3 regions of the Thalassotalea insulae genome follow, and region 2 is predicted to be linked to each of the others. Evidence: predicted binding sites of a transcription regulator. Region 2 holds the regulator's gene; each other region holds the start of a gene.
What was found. The regulator MetJ, encoded in region 2, represses methionine synthesis genes. The targets are predictions, from matches to a motif close to TAGACGTCTAGACGTCTA.
Positions count from the first base shown of each region.

Region 1: QQK06_RS00365 (cystathionine beta-lyase) is a predicted target of MetJ. The motif match lies at 1,707-1,724, and genes of this name have one in related genera.
Region 3: QQK06_RS15165 (homoserine O-succinyltransferase) is a predicted target of MetJ. The motif match lies at 1,532-1,549, and genes of this name have one in related genera.

Region 1 covers NZ_BSST01000001.1:54,808-59,105, reverse strand. Annotated here, with positions in the region: gene QQK06_RS00370 (DNA polymerase II) at 1-1,407, shown strand, start outside; gene QQK06_RS00365 (cystathionine beta-lyase) at 1,773-2,954, shown strand; gene QQK06_RS00360 (polysaccharide deacetylase family protein) at 3,066-3,998, shown strand; gene QQK06_RS00355 (ubiquitin family protein) at 4,021-4,298, opposite strand, start outside; gene QQK06_RS00350 (hypothetical protein) at 4,296-4,298, opposite strand, start outside.
Region 2 covers NZ_BSST01000001.1:1,630,920-1,635,217, forward strand. Annotated here, with positions in the region: gene metL (bifunctional aspartate kinase/homoserine dehydrogenase II) at 1-460, opposite strand, end outside; gene metB (cystathionine gamma-synthase) at 499-1,659, opposite strand; gene metJ (met regulon transcriptional regulator MetJ) at 1,894-2,223, shown strand; gene QQK06_RS07475 (malic enzyme-like NAD(P)-binding protein) at 2,270-3,514, opposite strand; gene QQK06_RS07480 (adenylosuccinate synthase) at 3,928-4,298, opposite strand, start outside.
Region 3 covers NZ_BSST01000001.1:3,348,156-3,352,453, reverse strand. Annotated here, with positions in the region: gene metH (methionine synthase) at 1-441, opposite strand, end outside; gene QQK06_RS15165 (homoserine O-succinyltransferase) at 483-1,430, opposite strand; gene QQK06_RS15160 (alpha/beta fold hydrolase) at 2,256-3,299, opposite strand; gene QQK06_RS15155 (winged helix-turn-helix domain-containing protein) at 3,745-4,298, shown strand, end outside.

The DNA.
Region 1 (4,298 bases), 1.6 Mb from region 2:
GAGATCACCGACAATTTTCATCATGATAAATTAGCGCTTGCAGCTTATAACCTGGAAGACTGCCGTTTAGTGACACAGATTTTTGAAAAAACGCAATTACTGGAATTTGCGATGTTACGGGCGCAATTAACCGGGCTGACTTTAGATCGTATCGGCGGTTCAGTCGCAGCCTTTACTAATCTCTATTTACCTAAGTTGCATCGTGCAGGTTATGTCGCGCCTAACCTTGGTGATGGTTTAAAAGGTTTAGTCTCGCCAGGTGGCTATGTCATGGATTCTATTCCTGGGCTTTATCAAAATGTACTGGTGTTGGATTTTAAGAGCCTATATCCCAGTATTATTCGCTCATTTAATATTGACCCTATGGGAATGATCGAGGGGTTAAAAGCACCAGAAGATGCTATTGAAGGTTTTGATGGTGCGTATTTTTCACGTGATAAGCATTTTTTACCTCAGATCATTAAAGATCTGTGGCAAGAGCGGGATAAAGCAAAGCAAGAAAACAATGCGGCGTTATCGCAGGCAATTAAGATTATTATGAATTCCTTTTACGGTGTCTTGGGCTCGACCGGCTGCCGATTTTTCGATCCTCGTTTGTCTGGCTCTATTACTAAACGTGGCCATCAATTATTAAAGCAGACGCAAGTCTGGATTGAAGCGAAAGGTTATCGGGTGATTTATGGTGATACTGATTCGATATTTGTTCATGTCGGTAATGATAAAAGCGCCGAGCAAAGCCGAGCGCTTGGAGCATCATTGGCTGAATTTATCAATAGCCAGTGGCAACAAAAATTAGAGGCGGAATTTCATATTAAAAGTGAGCTAGAAATTGAATTTGAAACTCATTTTAGTCAGTTTTTTATGCCGACAATTCGCGGGCTAGATGTTGGTACCAAAAAGCGTTACGCAGGTTTAGTGCGGGAAAATGGTGATACTCAAATTATATTTAAAGGACTGGAAAGTGTTAGAACTGACTGGACCGAATTAGCAAAAACCTTTCAACGTAGTCTGTATTTAAAAGTCTTTAACCAGGAACCAGTCAAAGAGTATGTTATGCAAGTGGTGCAAGATACTTATGACGGTAAATTGGATGATTTACTCGTATACCGTAAACGGATTCGTAAACGACTCAGTGAGTATGTGAAAAATGTGCCGCCGCATATTAAAGCAGCGCGCGCAGCTGATGCTATTAATCAACAACAAGGCAAACCGTTAAAATTTCAGGGTAAAGGCTGGATTGAATATTATTTAACTACAGCAGGGCCACAGGCCAAGGGCTATGTTACCGCGCCATTGGATTATCAGTTATATATTGATAAACAGATAGCTACTGTTGCAGATGCCATTTTGCCTTTTATTAATGAGTCGTTTACGGCGATTGTTGATCAACAGCAATCATTGTTTTAAAAAGTGTGCTGACGTAAATGCTTCAACAGCATTTTCATGAGGAGCCAGAGAACTGTTGTTAGATAGACAGGCAATACGCGTAAGGTCTTGCGAGGAAGCTCAATATAGACATCCAAGCTGATGAAGCGTGCTTTTATTACGCTAGCAACTATTTATCAATAAACTGAATTATGTGAATTATGTGACAACAGTTTTCGAGACAAATGTTTTAATATTAATAACCATAATGCATGTGCAGGCTGATAAAATTATAACAATCACTCGCACTTTTTTTGATTAGGGTTTGATTAAAACGAATAAAGATGTTTAGATGGCTAGAATGCTAAAGTGTCACGATATCTAAATAAGTCAATGGAATTAGTTTAATGAGAAAAGATACCAAAATCGTTAATGCCGGACGTAGTAAAAAATGGACGAGAGGCGTAGTAAATCCACCGGTGGAACGAGCATCAACAGTAGTGTTTGAGTCGGTAAAAGAGATGAAACATGCCACTGCCCATCGTGGTGAGCAGGTATTATTTTATGGTCGTCGCGGCACTTCTACGTCTTTTGCTTTTCAAGATGCGATGACAGAGCTTGAAGGTGGAGCGGGCTGCGCGCTGTATCCATCCGGCACAGCGGCGATTACCAATGCGATTTTAGCCTTTGTTAAAGCTGGTGATCATATTTTAATGGTCGATACAGCTTATGAGCCAACCAGAGACTTTTGCGATAAGGTTTTGACCCGTATTGGCGTTGAAACCACTTATTATGATCCGTTAATAGGTAAAGATATTGAGCAGCTGATCCAAGAAAATACCGCTATCGTCTTTTTAGAGTCTCCTGGCTCAATCACCATGGAGGTGCAAGATGTGCCAGGTATTGCTAAAGCTGCTCATCAACATGATTGTATTGTGATGTTAGATAATACCTGGAGCGCAGGTGTAAATTTTCAGCCGTTTGATTATGGCGTGGATATCTCGATTCAGGCGGCAACAAAGTACATTGTCGGCCACTCGGATGTGATGTTAGGCACCGCAACTGCGACAGAAAAATACTGGGAAACCTTAAGAGAAAATAGCTATTTGATGGGGCAATGTACGTCGCCGGACGACTTGTATCTTGCGATGCGTGGTATTCGCACTTTGGGGGTTCGGTTAAAACAACATCAGGAGAATGCGTTGAAAATTGCCCGTTGGCTTGAGCAACGTGAAGAGGTGGATAAAATTTTACATCCGGCATTTTCATCTTGTCCGGGACATGAGTATTTTGAGCGGGATTTTTCCGGTTCAAACGGGTTATTTTCTTTTGTGCTAAATCGTGGCGATCAGGCCTCGGTTAATGCCTTACTCGATGGTATGCACCATTTTAAAATGGGTTATTCCTGGGGCGGTTTTGAAAGTTTGATTTTAGCAAATACTAATGTTGGTCGATTACGTACTGCCACCGGTTGGCCATATCAGCATCCGCTGATCCGTTTACATATAGGATTAGAAGATGCGGATGATTTAATAGAAGATTTAACGCAAGGGTTTGAGCGATTAAATCACAGCTTAGCGCAACGTTAGTCGTATAATTGATAGCATTTGATAATATTAATTTAATAAAATAAGCCAGCGAGTTGTAAAATTATCTGGCTTATTTTTTTGGGTACTTTTTATCAGTAGGGAAACTAATAAATGACGATTAATAGTAGCTTAAAAGCGCTAATGATATTGTTTGCGCTGTTCATATCTTTCGATGGTTTCAGTAAAGAAATAGCGCTGACCTTTGATGATGCACCGCGCGCCGCAAAGGGTTATTTTGATGGTAAAACTCGAGCGGCTAAACTGATTGCTAACCTAAAAGCTCATCAGGTGGAGCAAGTGGCGTTTTTTGTTGTCACCAGCAGGTTAGATGCGGAAGGGGTGGCACGAGTTAATGCATATAATACTGCAGGTCATATTATCGCTAATCATAGTGATACCCATCCCGATTTTAATCGTTTAACGCTAGAGCAGTATAGTGATAATTTTTTACGTGCCGATCGTCAGTTACGCCCGTTTAGCAACTTTAGTCCGTTATATCGCTTTCCTTATCTGAGAGAAGGCAATACCTTAGAAAAAAGAAACGGCATGCGCGCACTATTAAAAGATCGCGGTTATCGCAATGGCTATATCACTTTGAACAATTATGATTGGTACATTGAAACACTGTTTCAGCAATCGATTAAAAGCGGCCAGCCTTTGGATATGGAGCGGATGCGCCAATTTTATGTAAAAACTTTGATGGCCAGTATTCAATATTATGATCAAATGGCGAACACTTACCTTGGCCGCTCACCTAAACATGTGTTACTGCTCCATGAAATGGATATAACCGCCTTGTTTATTGGCGATTTGGTGGATGAACTTAGACGCCAAGGTTGGAAAATTATTTCACCTGAGCAAGCGTACACCGATGATATTGCCCTGTATCAAACTGAGCGCGTATTAAAATATAACCCGGGGCGCATTGGTGAAATCGCGCGAGATAATGACCAAAAATCTAACCTTTGGCATAAAACGCTGGACGAAGCATACCTTAAGCAGGCGTTTGATCAGCAAGTGTTAAACAAAACCAGTCAAGAGTAGAGATGAAATGTTTTTAATTTTCTCAGCCTCCTGTGAGCGACTGAAAAATATAGAGTTTGGCGTTGTCTGGTACTTTATCTAACAAGGTTTTTCGGTCAATTAATAGCTGATTATTGATACTGATATTGACGTGTCGGCGCAAAGCGCCGTTATCGTCAAGGATGTATTGAGTAAATCCGGGGGCCAGTTGATTGATTTGATGTAAAACATCGGCAATTGAGCCTGCGTCCAGTTCAAGCGCGGTATTTTCCAGAAGTGGAAAATACCGATATAAGTGATGTGTCATCTCAACATTAATCA
Region 2 (4,298 bases):
CCCGCTCACTTAATATTGCTGAGAGTAAACGTGCTGACCATAATTCTCCAAACGACAGGAAATCCGCCTGATATTGTTCGGGTGTCGATGTTAGCCAATGAGTCAATTGCTGAATATCTGATTTAAGGTAATCAATCATACGCTCAGCAGTCGCTGCAGATAACAAACTTTTAATCAGCTCAACCTGAGCTTGATATAACTGTGCGATTGCTGATGTCAGGGTATCCTGACGCTCCAGCGCTAACTGATAAGTAGCAAACAAAGCATCTGTGGTATCACCATTAGCGGATACCACCACTAAATCATTTAATTGGCAGTGCTGACGAATAATATCAACGACCCGCTCAATACATTGTGCTGTTGCCAAACTACTGCCACCAAATTTGTGCACATGTACCGCTTGCTTAGCTAATTGATTGCGCTCCGCAGTTAACTGCTCTACTACATTGACCTGATTCATGATTTCTCGAATTCTTTACTAAATATGCTGGTTAACAGCTAACTTTGTTGACTGGCGACTAATCCCTGTTCAAGGTCTACTAAGATATCATCAATATCTTCGATACCAACAGAAATACGCACTAGCGACTGAGTGATCCCTGCTTCAATCTGAGCAGACAATTCCATTCCAGCATGGGTCATAGTCGATGGGTGACTAATTAAGCTTTCAACACCACCTAGCGATTGAGCTAAGGTAAACAAGGATAGATGATCAAATAACTTCTTAACTGCGTCGATCCCACCTTTAACTTCAAAACTCATCATAGAACCAAAATCAGCTTGTTGTTTTTTCGCAACTTCATGGTTTGGATGATCAACAAAACCTGGGTAATAAACAGCGTCAATAGCCGGATGAGCCCGTAAAAACTGCGCAACAGCCTCTGCATTTTGCTGATGTTGTTTCATCCTTACCGGCAAGGTTTTCAGGCCACGTAATGCAAGATAGCTATCAAAGGCGCTACCAGTAATGCCGATACAATTGGCCCACCACGCTAGCTCTTCACCAAGAGCTTGTTCTTTAGTGACTAATACCCCACCAACAACATCACTATGACCATTGATAAATTTAGTGGTGGAATGAAAAACAATATCAGCGCCTAATAATAGCGGTTGTTGTAATATCGGCGATAAAAAGGTGTTATCAACAGCAACCAAAGCGCCTGCCTCTTGGCTTGCTTTTGTCACAGCAGCAATATCTACAATGCGTAATAACGGATTACTTGGCGTCTCTATTAACACCAATTTAGGCTGATGGGCTAATGCGTCCGCTAATGCCTGAGGATCATTTTGATCGACGACAATTAACTTAAATTGACCACGTTTTGCTAAATGAGTAAACAATCGATAGCTGCCACCATAGCAGTCATGTGGAATAACGACAGTATCTTCGGTGCTTAGTAGTTGGCATAACAAATGAACCGCGGACATACCCGTACTTGTAACAATACCAACAGCACCTTGTTCTAGCTCTGCAACTGCACTGGCAAAAGTTGCACGGGTTGGGTTTCCGGTGCGCGAATAATCAAATTGACGTTTTTCATTAAACCCCTTGAGCGCATAGGTACTAGAAAGATGAATAGCCGGAATTACCGCACCATAGTGTTCATCAGTATTTATGCCTGCTCTTACTGCGGTAGTCGATAATTTATTCGCTGCCATCATATGCTCCAATTAGGTTAATATCGCATCATGCCAAAACCAAATAGATGTTTGGACGTCCAAAAGTCTAAATGTTTTAAATATAGGGGTCAAGAACTTTAGACATCTAAACTTCTACACATTCATTATTGACTAGCAAGCGTTAACCAGTAAAATCTATACCTGATACCTTGCGTTATCATAGCCTAGCCTGATAATGCGATAAATGAATAAAAATATAAATAGAGGTAATTCATGGCAGAGTGGAATGGTGAATATATAAACCCCTACGCCGAGCATGGTAAAAAAAGTGAACAAGTAAAAAAAATCACCGTTTCAATACCTTTGCGTGTTTTGAAAGTATTAACCGATGAACGGACCCGTCGACAAGTTAATAACCTAAGACATGCAACTAATAGTGAATTACTTTGTGAGGCTTTTCTGCATGCTTTTACTGGTCAGCCTTTACCGGATGATCAAGATTTGGCAAAAGATAATGAGCAAAAATTACCGGCAAGTGTCAGAAAAATATTAGCGGAAAATGGCGTAACTGATTTTAGTCAGTATGAAATCGACGACGAATAATCAATAAAAGGAAAAGGCTTTAGTGCCTTTTCCTTCATTTCCACAGCTATTCCTGCATATAATTTTCTGGCATTTCCAACGCCGCAACACCTGAATCCACGGCAGCCTGAGCAACGGCTCTGGCCACCCGAGCACATAATCTAGAGTCCATAGGTTTTGGAATAATATAGTCCTTACCAAAAGTAAGTGCTTGCTCACAACTGGCATCAACCACTTCCTGAGTCACCGGTTCTTTCGCCAATTCTCTTATCGCATGAACGCAGGCAACTTTCATTTCATCATTAATGGTTCGTGCTCTTACGTCTAATGCGCCACGGAAAATAAATGGAAAACATAAGACATTATTCACTTGGTTTGGATAATCTGAACGACCAGTGGCAATAATAACATCATCTCTGGCTGCCAGCGCGACTTCAGGTTTGATTTCAGGGTCCGGATTCGAACAAGCGAATATTACCGGATTATTAGCCATCATCGTAACATGCTCAGCCGTCAATAAATTCGGTCCGGAAACCCCAACAAAAACATCTGCTCCGTCAATCACTTGCTCTAACGTTCGTTTGTCGGTGTTATTAGCAAATAAGCGTTTGTACTCATTCAGGTCATCACGACGAGTATGAATCACCCCTTTAGTATCTAACATATAAATCTTTTCACGCTGAGCACCACATTTAATTAGCAGCTCCATACAGGCAATAGCGGCTGCTCCAGCGCCCATACAAACGATATTAGCATGTCTTAATTCTTTGCCCTGAATTTCCAGCGCATTGATCATTCCGGCTGCTGTAACAATCGCGGTACCATGTTGATCATCATGAAATACTGGTACCTTACAACGCTCGATTAACGCTTTTTCTATCACGAAACATTCCGGCGCTTTAATATCTTCAAGGTTAATACCACCAAAACTATCAGCGATATTAGCCACAGTATTAATAAACTCATCAGGGGTTTTATGTTTCACTTCAATATCGAATGAATTAATACCAGCAAAGCGCTTAAATAATAATGCTTTTCCTTCCATCACCGGCTTAGACGCCATCCCACCTAGATTGCCCAAGCCCAAAATAGCGGTGCCATTGGTTATCACAGCGACGGTATTACCTTTACCGGTATATTTATAAACATCATCAGGGTTTTCCGCAATCGCTCGCACTGGTTCGGCAACTCCAGGGCTATAGGCAAGAGATAAATCCTGACTGGTTTCAGCAGGAGTGGTCAGTTCGACACTAATTTTCCCGGGTAACGGAAACTGGTGATAATCAAGCGCTTGTTGTTTAAAGTCTGTCATTAGTCTGTCCTAGGGGCGTTATACCAATTTGGTTATATATTTAATGATGCTTATTTCTTTTTATTATTATTTTAGATAATAGCCTAACTATTATCGTTAATTCAAGCAGCTTGATCGGCTAAACCCTGCATTTTTACTAGCATTAGCGCCAATGCCATTGCATAGCATTGCAAATAGATGTCGATAATATTCATTATCATTAACACTGATTTTTGCAGAAGATAAACGAAGTTATGAAAAATAAAGAAAAAAAGAGGCTAACATGCCGCTATCTTTCACACGATAGCAGCTGATAAAAAGCGAAAACCATGCTATTTTGCATAAATAATCAGCAAAGTATTCAATATAAATTACAAAAAATAAATATAAAAAAACCGCCAACAGGCGGTTTTTCAATAACATTGAATGATTAACTACTCGTCAAACGGATTCACTAAAATAATAGTTTCGTTACGATCTGGTCCGGTTGAGATAATATCCACTGGTACACCGGTAACTTGTTCAATACGCTTAATATAAGCTTTGGCATTTTCTGGTAGGGCATCAACAGATGTCACACCAACAGTCGAATCACTCCAACCAGGTAGTGTTTCATAAACAGGAGTGATCTCATCATAGCCTTCTGCAGCCGTCGGCGGCACAGTGATCACTTCACCTGATTTAGTTTGATAGCCAGTACAGATTTTTAACTCTTTCAGGCCATCTAAAACATCAAGTTTCGTTAAACAAAAACCAGTGATACTGTTAATCTGAACAGCTCTGTGCATGGCAACGGCATCAAACC
Region 3 (4,298 bases), 1.7 Mb from region 2:
ATCCGGTGAAATAGAGCAGGTTCGATTAGTTGGCCCAAGTACTCCGGCAACAAAACGTGGTTTATCCGGCTGCTTGGCACTAAATTCGTCCGCCACCTGACGAGCAAGCTGAGCCGCCGCTAAATTAATTTCACGACTATGTTGTTCCATATCATAGTCAGCCATTGCAATAGTCGTAGCATTGAAAGTATTGGTTTCAATAATATCGGCACCTGCAGCCAGATACTCGGCGTGAATGGCTTTAATAACTTCAGGCTGAGTCAACACCAGCATATCATTATTACCTTTGACATCGAGATGCCAATCAGCAAAACGCTGACCGCGGTAATCCTGCTCTTCAAATTTATAGGCCTGGATCATAGTACCCATAGCACCATCTAGGATTAAAATCCGCTGTTGTAACTGCTGTTCGAGCAAAATATAGGGCGCTGACTTTTTCATACTACTTCTCTTTTAAATGCAACTGATAGCCAGTTACTAAACTATTTCTCTACTGCCGGATGTAACGCTTTAATATGATCAGCATCCAGTTGATAAGGCGTGATCTGATAAACGTAATAATTGAGCCAATTGGTAAATAATAGACTACCGTGAGCCCTCCATGTGCTATATGGCGGATTCGCAGGATCATTATCAAGATAATAATTTTCCGGTAACTGCGCGTCGCTCCCTTGTTTTAAGTCTCTGTGATACTCATCATCTAAGGTTGTGGCATCATATTCCGGGTGACCGGTTAAATACACTTGCTGCTTATTTTTACTGGCGGCAAGGTATACGCCAGCTTGCTCTGATTCGGCTATAATTTTCAGATGTTCAATCGACTGATAATCCGCCTTATCAATAAAGCCATAGCGAGAATGAGGAACATAAAATACGTTTTCAAATCCCCTGGTAAGCTCTTCTTTTGCATCTACAGGTTGATGCGAATAAACCCCGGATAATTTTTGCTGACGCAAATGACGATTCAAACCATAATGATAATATAACGCGGCATGGGCTGCCCAACATGAAAACATAGTAGACGTGACGTTCTGCTCAGCCCAGTCAAATACTTCGCATATTTTATCCCAGAAACTTACCTTTTCATAAGCCATACGAGCTAATGGTGCACCGGTAATAATTAAACCGTCATATTGCTTATGTTTGATATCATCGAATAAACAATAAAAATTGTCTAAATGCTCTTTCGGAGTATTTTTTGATTCATTGCTATGAATACAAACAAATTCAATATTTATCTGTAATGGAGTATTAGACAACATACGACAGATTTGCACTTCAGTTTCTATTTTATTCGGCATTAAATTTAAAATTGCCACTTCCATCGGACGAATATCTTGATTAGCTGCTCTGTGTTCAGACATCACAAAAATATTTTCTTTATCAAGTACTTGAAGTGCAGGCAATTGATCTGGAATTTTTATTGGCATATTAACTACCTAGTCGTCGTTGCGCTATACCCTATGAATAACCATAGACGTAAATCATTATAGCGACTAATGTGCCTTGGATTTCTAGATATGTCAACATCTAAACGTATAGACGTCTATAATAAATTAATCTGTCATATATAGGCGTCACATTTGTGTAAAACGTCATTTAAAACGAGAATACCGTTAAGCGCGAGAATGACACAGTGTAAAAGCTACAAGCCAATTTTGAACTGAACATTTTGTAAAACACGAAAACTAGTAGGTAATATTTTTCAATCTTATCTGGTAATCTACTGATTGCTAATCGCTTTAATGAAGAAAAGTATTATCAAAAGCTAACATTATTTACGGTAAAAGTGCAAAAAGTCAGGATTAGATCCACGCTTTCATTATGTTTTTAATTCGATATTTCCTATCATGAGCTTAAAATATTCTCGGAGATTCGCTCATGAACACTATCATTTCAAACTGGCAAATTGTCTCGGTAATGGACGGAGAGAAATTGATTGGTAAAGTTCTTTGAGGATGTCAGATGCAATTGATGGAACTCAATCAAAGCTAACAATCACATATGTGCCCACTTTGACAGGCGTTGTAATGTATTGCAGCTCCTAAAACTCCAACAACCTTATTTCGAGCTTCAAGTACTCAAATACGGCTCTATTTTAAAAAATCCTGCATAGACCCGCGCCACCACAATCACTAATGCATATTTTTTCACTGATCTTATAAGCACTTCTGCAGAGCTAGAAAATAAGACTCCTAATTGGGACTAACCTCTATTAAAGATAGGCGTCTTATTTATTTTCTCGTCATTGATTATTAATTAAGCTCGGTTTTTAATTGAGTACCAGACCTATTAGTCCCTATTACTCCAGACTTCTTCGACACCATTTCACGGATCGCTTCAACAACAAGCTCCGGCTGTTCCAGCTGAATGAAGTGACCACTATCAGGCGCTAATACATGAGTACTGTTGCTAGATAAGGTCAGTAAGTCTTTTTGTAACCTTAGCCATAAGTCTAACAATTCTTTTTTTAGATCATCATCAAAACCAGTGTTGTCTACGCGTGCAGGAGATATCGCGGTAATAACCGTTAGTGGAAAATCACCTAAGACACGCATATCGCTCACTTCCGCCATCATTTGCTCTGCGTTTGTCATCTCGTCAACATATCCCGTGAGGCTTTTATGAAGCATTGTTGTCACTACCTGATTAATGTTATCGCCTTTTTTGGTGTTTGGTTGTAAGTTATCGGCTAACATAAATCGCGCTAATCCAAGATGAACGGCTGCTTTTATAAGCTGTGGTGGCGGTGGCGACGACATTAACTCTTTCTTCAGCCTTGCTGACATATGTTCTTCCATATCTGGATGTGAACCGTCAACCAGAATCATACCGCCAACATCCTCGATATGATTTAGTGCGTATGGGCGAAGGATAACACCAGCCAATGAATGACCAACTAAGATATAGGGTTTTTCCAGCCCTAAATTGGTTAATAGCTCGTTAAGCTCTGCAGCAATTGCCGATGCTGTTTTAGGGTTTTCACCTCGCTCACTCCACAAAAGCCCAGCTCGATCATAGGATATAGTAGTAGCAAATTTAGCCACTTCTTCTTGAACCTTAAACCAAGGAAGGTGACCACTATAGCCTAGTCCTGACTCAAAAATTACCGTTGGCCCACCACTCCCTTTTTTCACTATATGTAGCTTATGGCCACCAACATCAATCAATTCCCCAGGTTGTTGATGCACTCGCTCTGCTGAACTTCTTGAAAGTTGTTCGTAGCTAAATCCCAGCAGCAGTAAAAAAGAGAATAAAAATCCAATTCCCAATCCTATTTTTTTCAACCATTTTGTCATCAAATACACTCCGTTTATTGTCATTCAAATAATTCTTTCTTGTTATATAATTTCACTAATGCACACAAATATGTCAGACCTCAGATCAGCAAACTTTGTGAGGATGAAGTAAAATAAAAACTAAGAGGCGTCTAGTAAATTAGAAGCGGTTCCGTCAGTTATTGAAATACCACGAACATTGACACTTACATCTTTGAAGCCAAACAAAAACGCAAAGATAAAAATTACTATCTGTTTAATCATAAAAATTCCATTATTTTTTAATTACTGTTTGAAAGTAAGTAATGTGGCTAAGAGCTTAGAAAAAGTAATGAAATTGTTGGGAAAAAAGATGAAGAAAAGGTGAATATCAGAAAACTAACTTAAACAGGCGTTAGCCATTTTTATATTTAATTATCAGTGTGATAAGCTCGTTAAGCATTTTTCAATATAACAACAAACTTTTATGAAGCAATTTGGCGAGTTCGTCCTCGACACTAAACAAACAAGATTATTACGCCAAGATCAGGAAGTAGCGATAGAGCCTAAACTTTTTGAATTGCTATCCCTTTTTGTTGAGCAACCCAATAGCATTATTTCTCGGCAAGATATCCTAGATGCATTGTGGCCTGGCTCACTTGTTACCGATAATGCCATCAACAAAATGATTGCTAATCTACGTAAAGTACTAGGTGACGGTGCAAAGAACCCGCGTTATATCCAAACAGTGCCTAAAAGAGGCTATCGATTGATATCTGAGGTGCTCCCGATTGCTCCCTATTCTGTGACAGATATTACTAAACAGATATCGAGTGAAACCAGAAAAGACTACGGTAACCCCAAAATATTATCAAGTGAGTATAACCGCAAAGTCATATTCATTTTTTTATCAATACTATTATGTGTTTTATTATGGCAATTCTTTCACGATAAAGATCACGAAAGTAGTACACATTACTATACTAAAGCGTTAACTCGTTCACATGGCGCAGAACAATCAGCGCGTATGCATCCTGATAG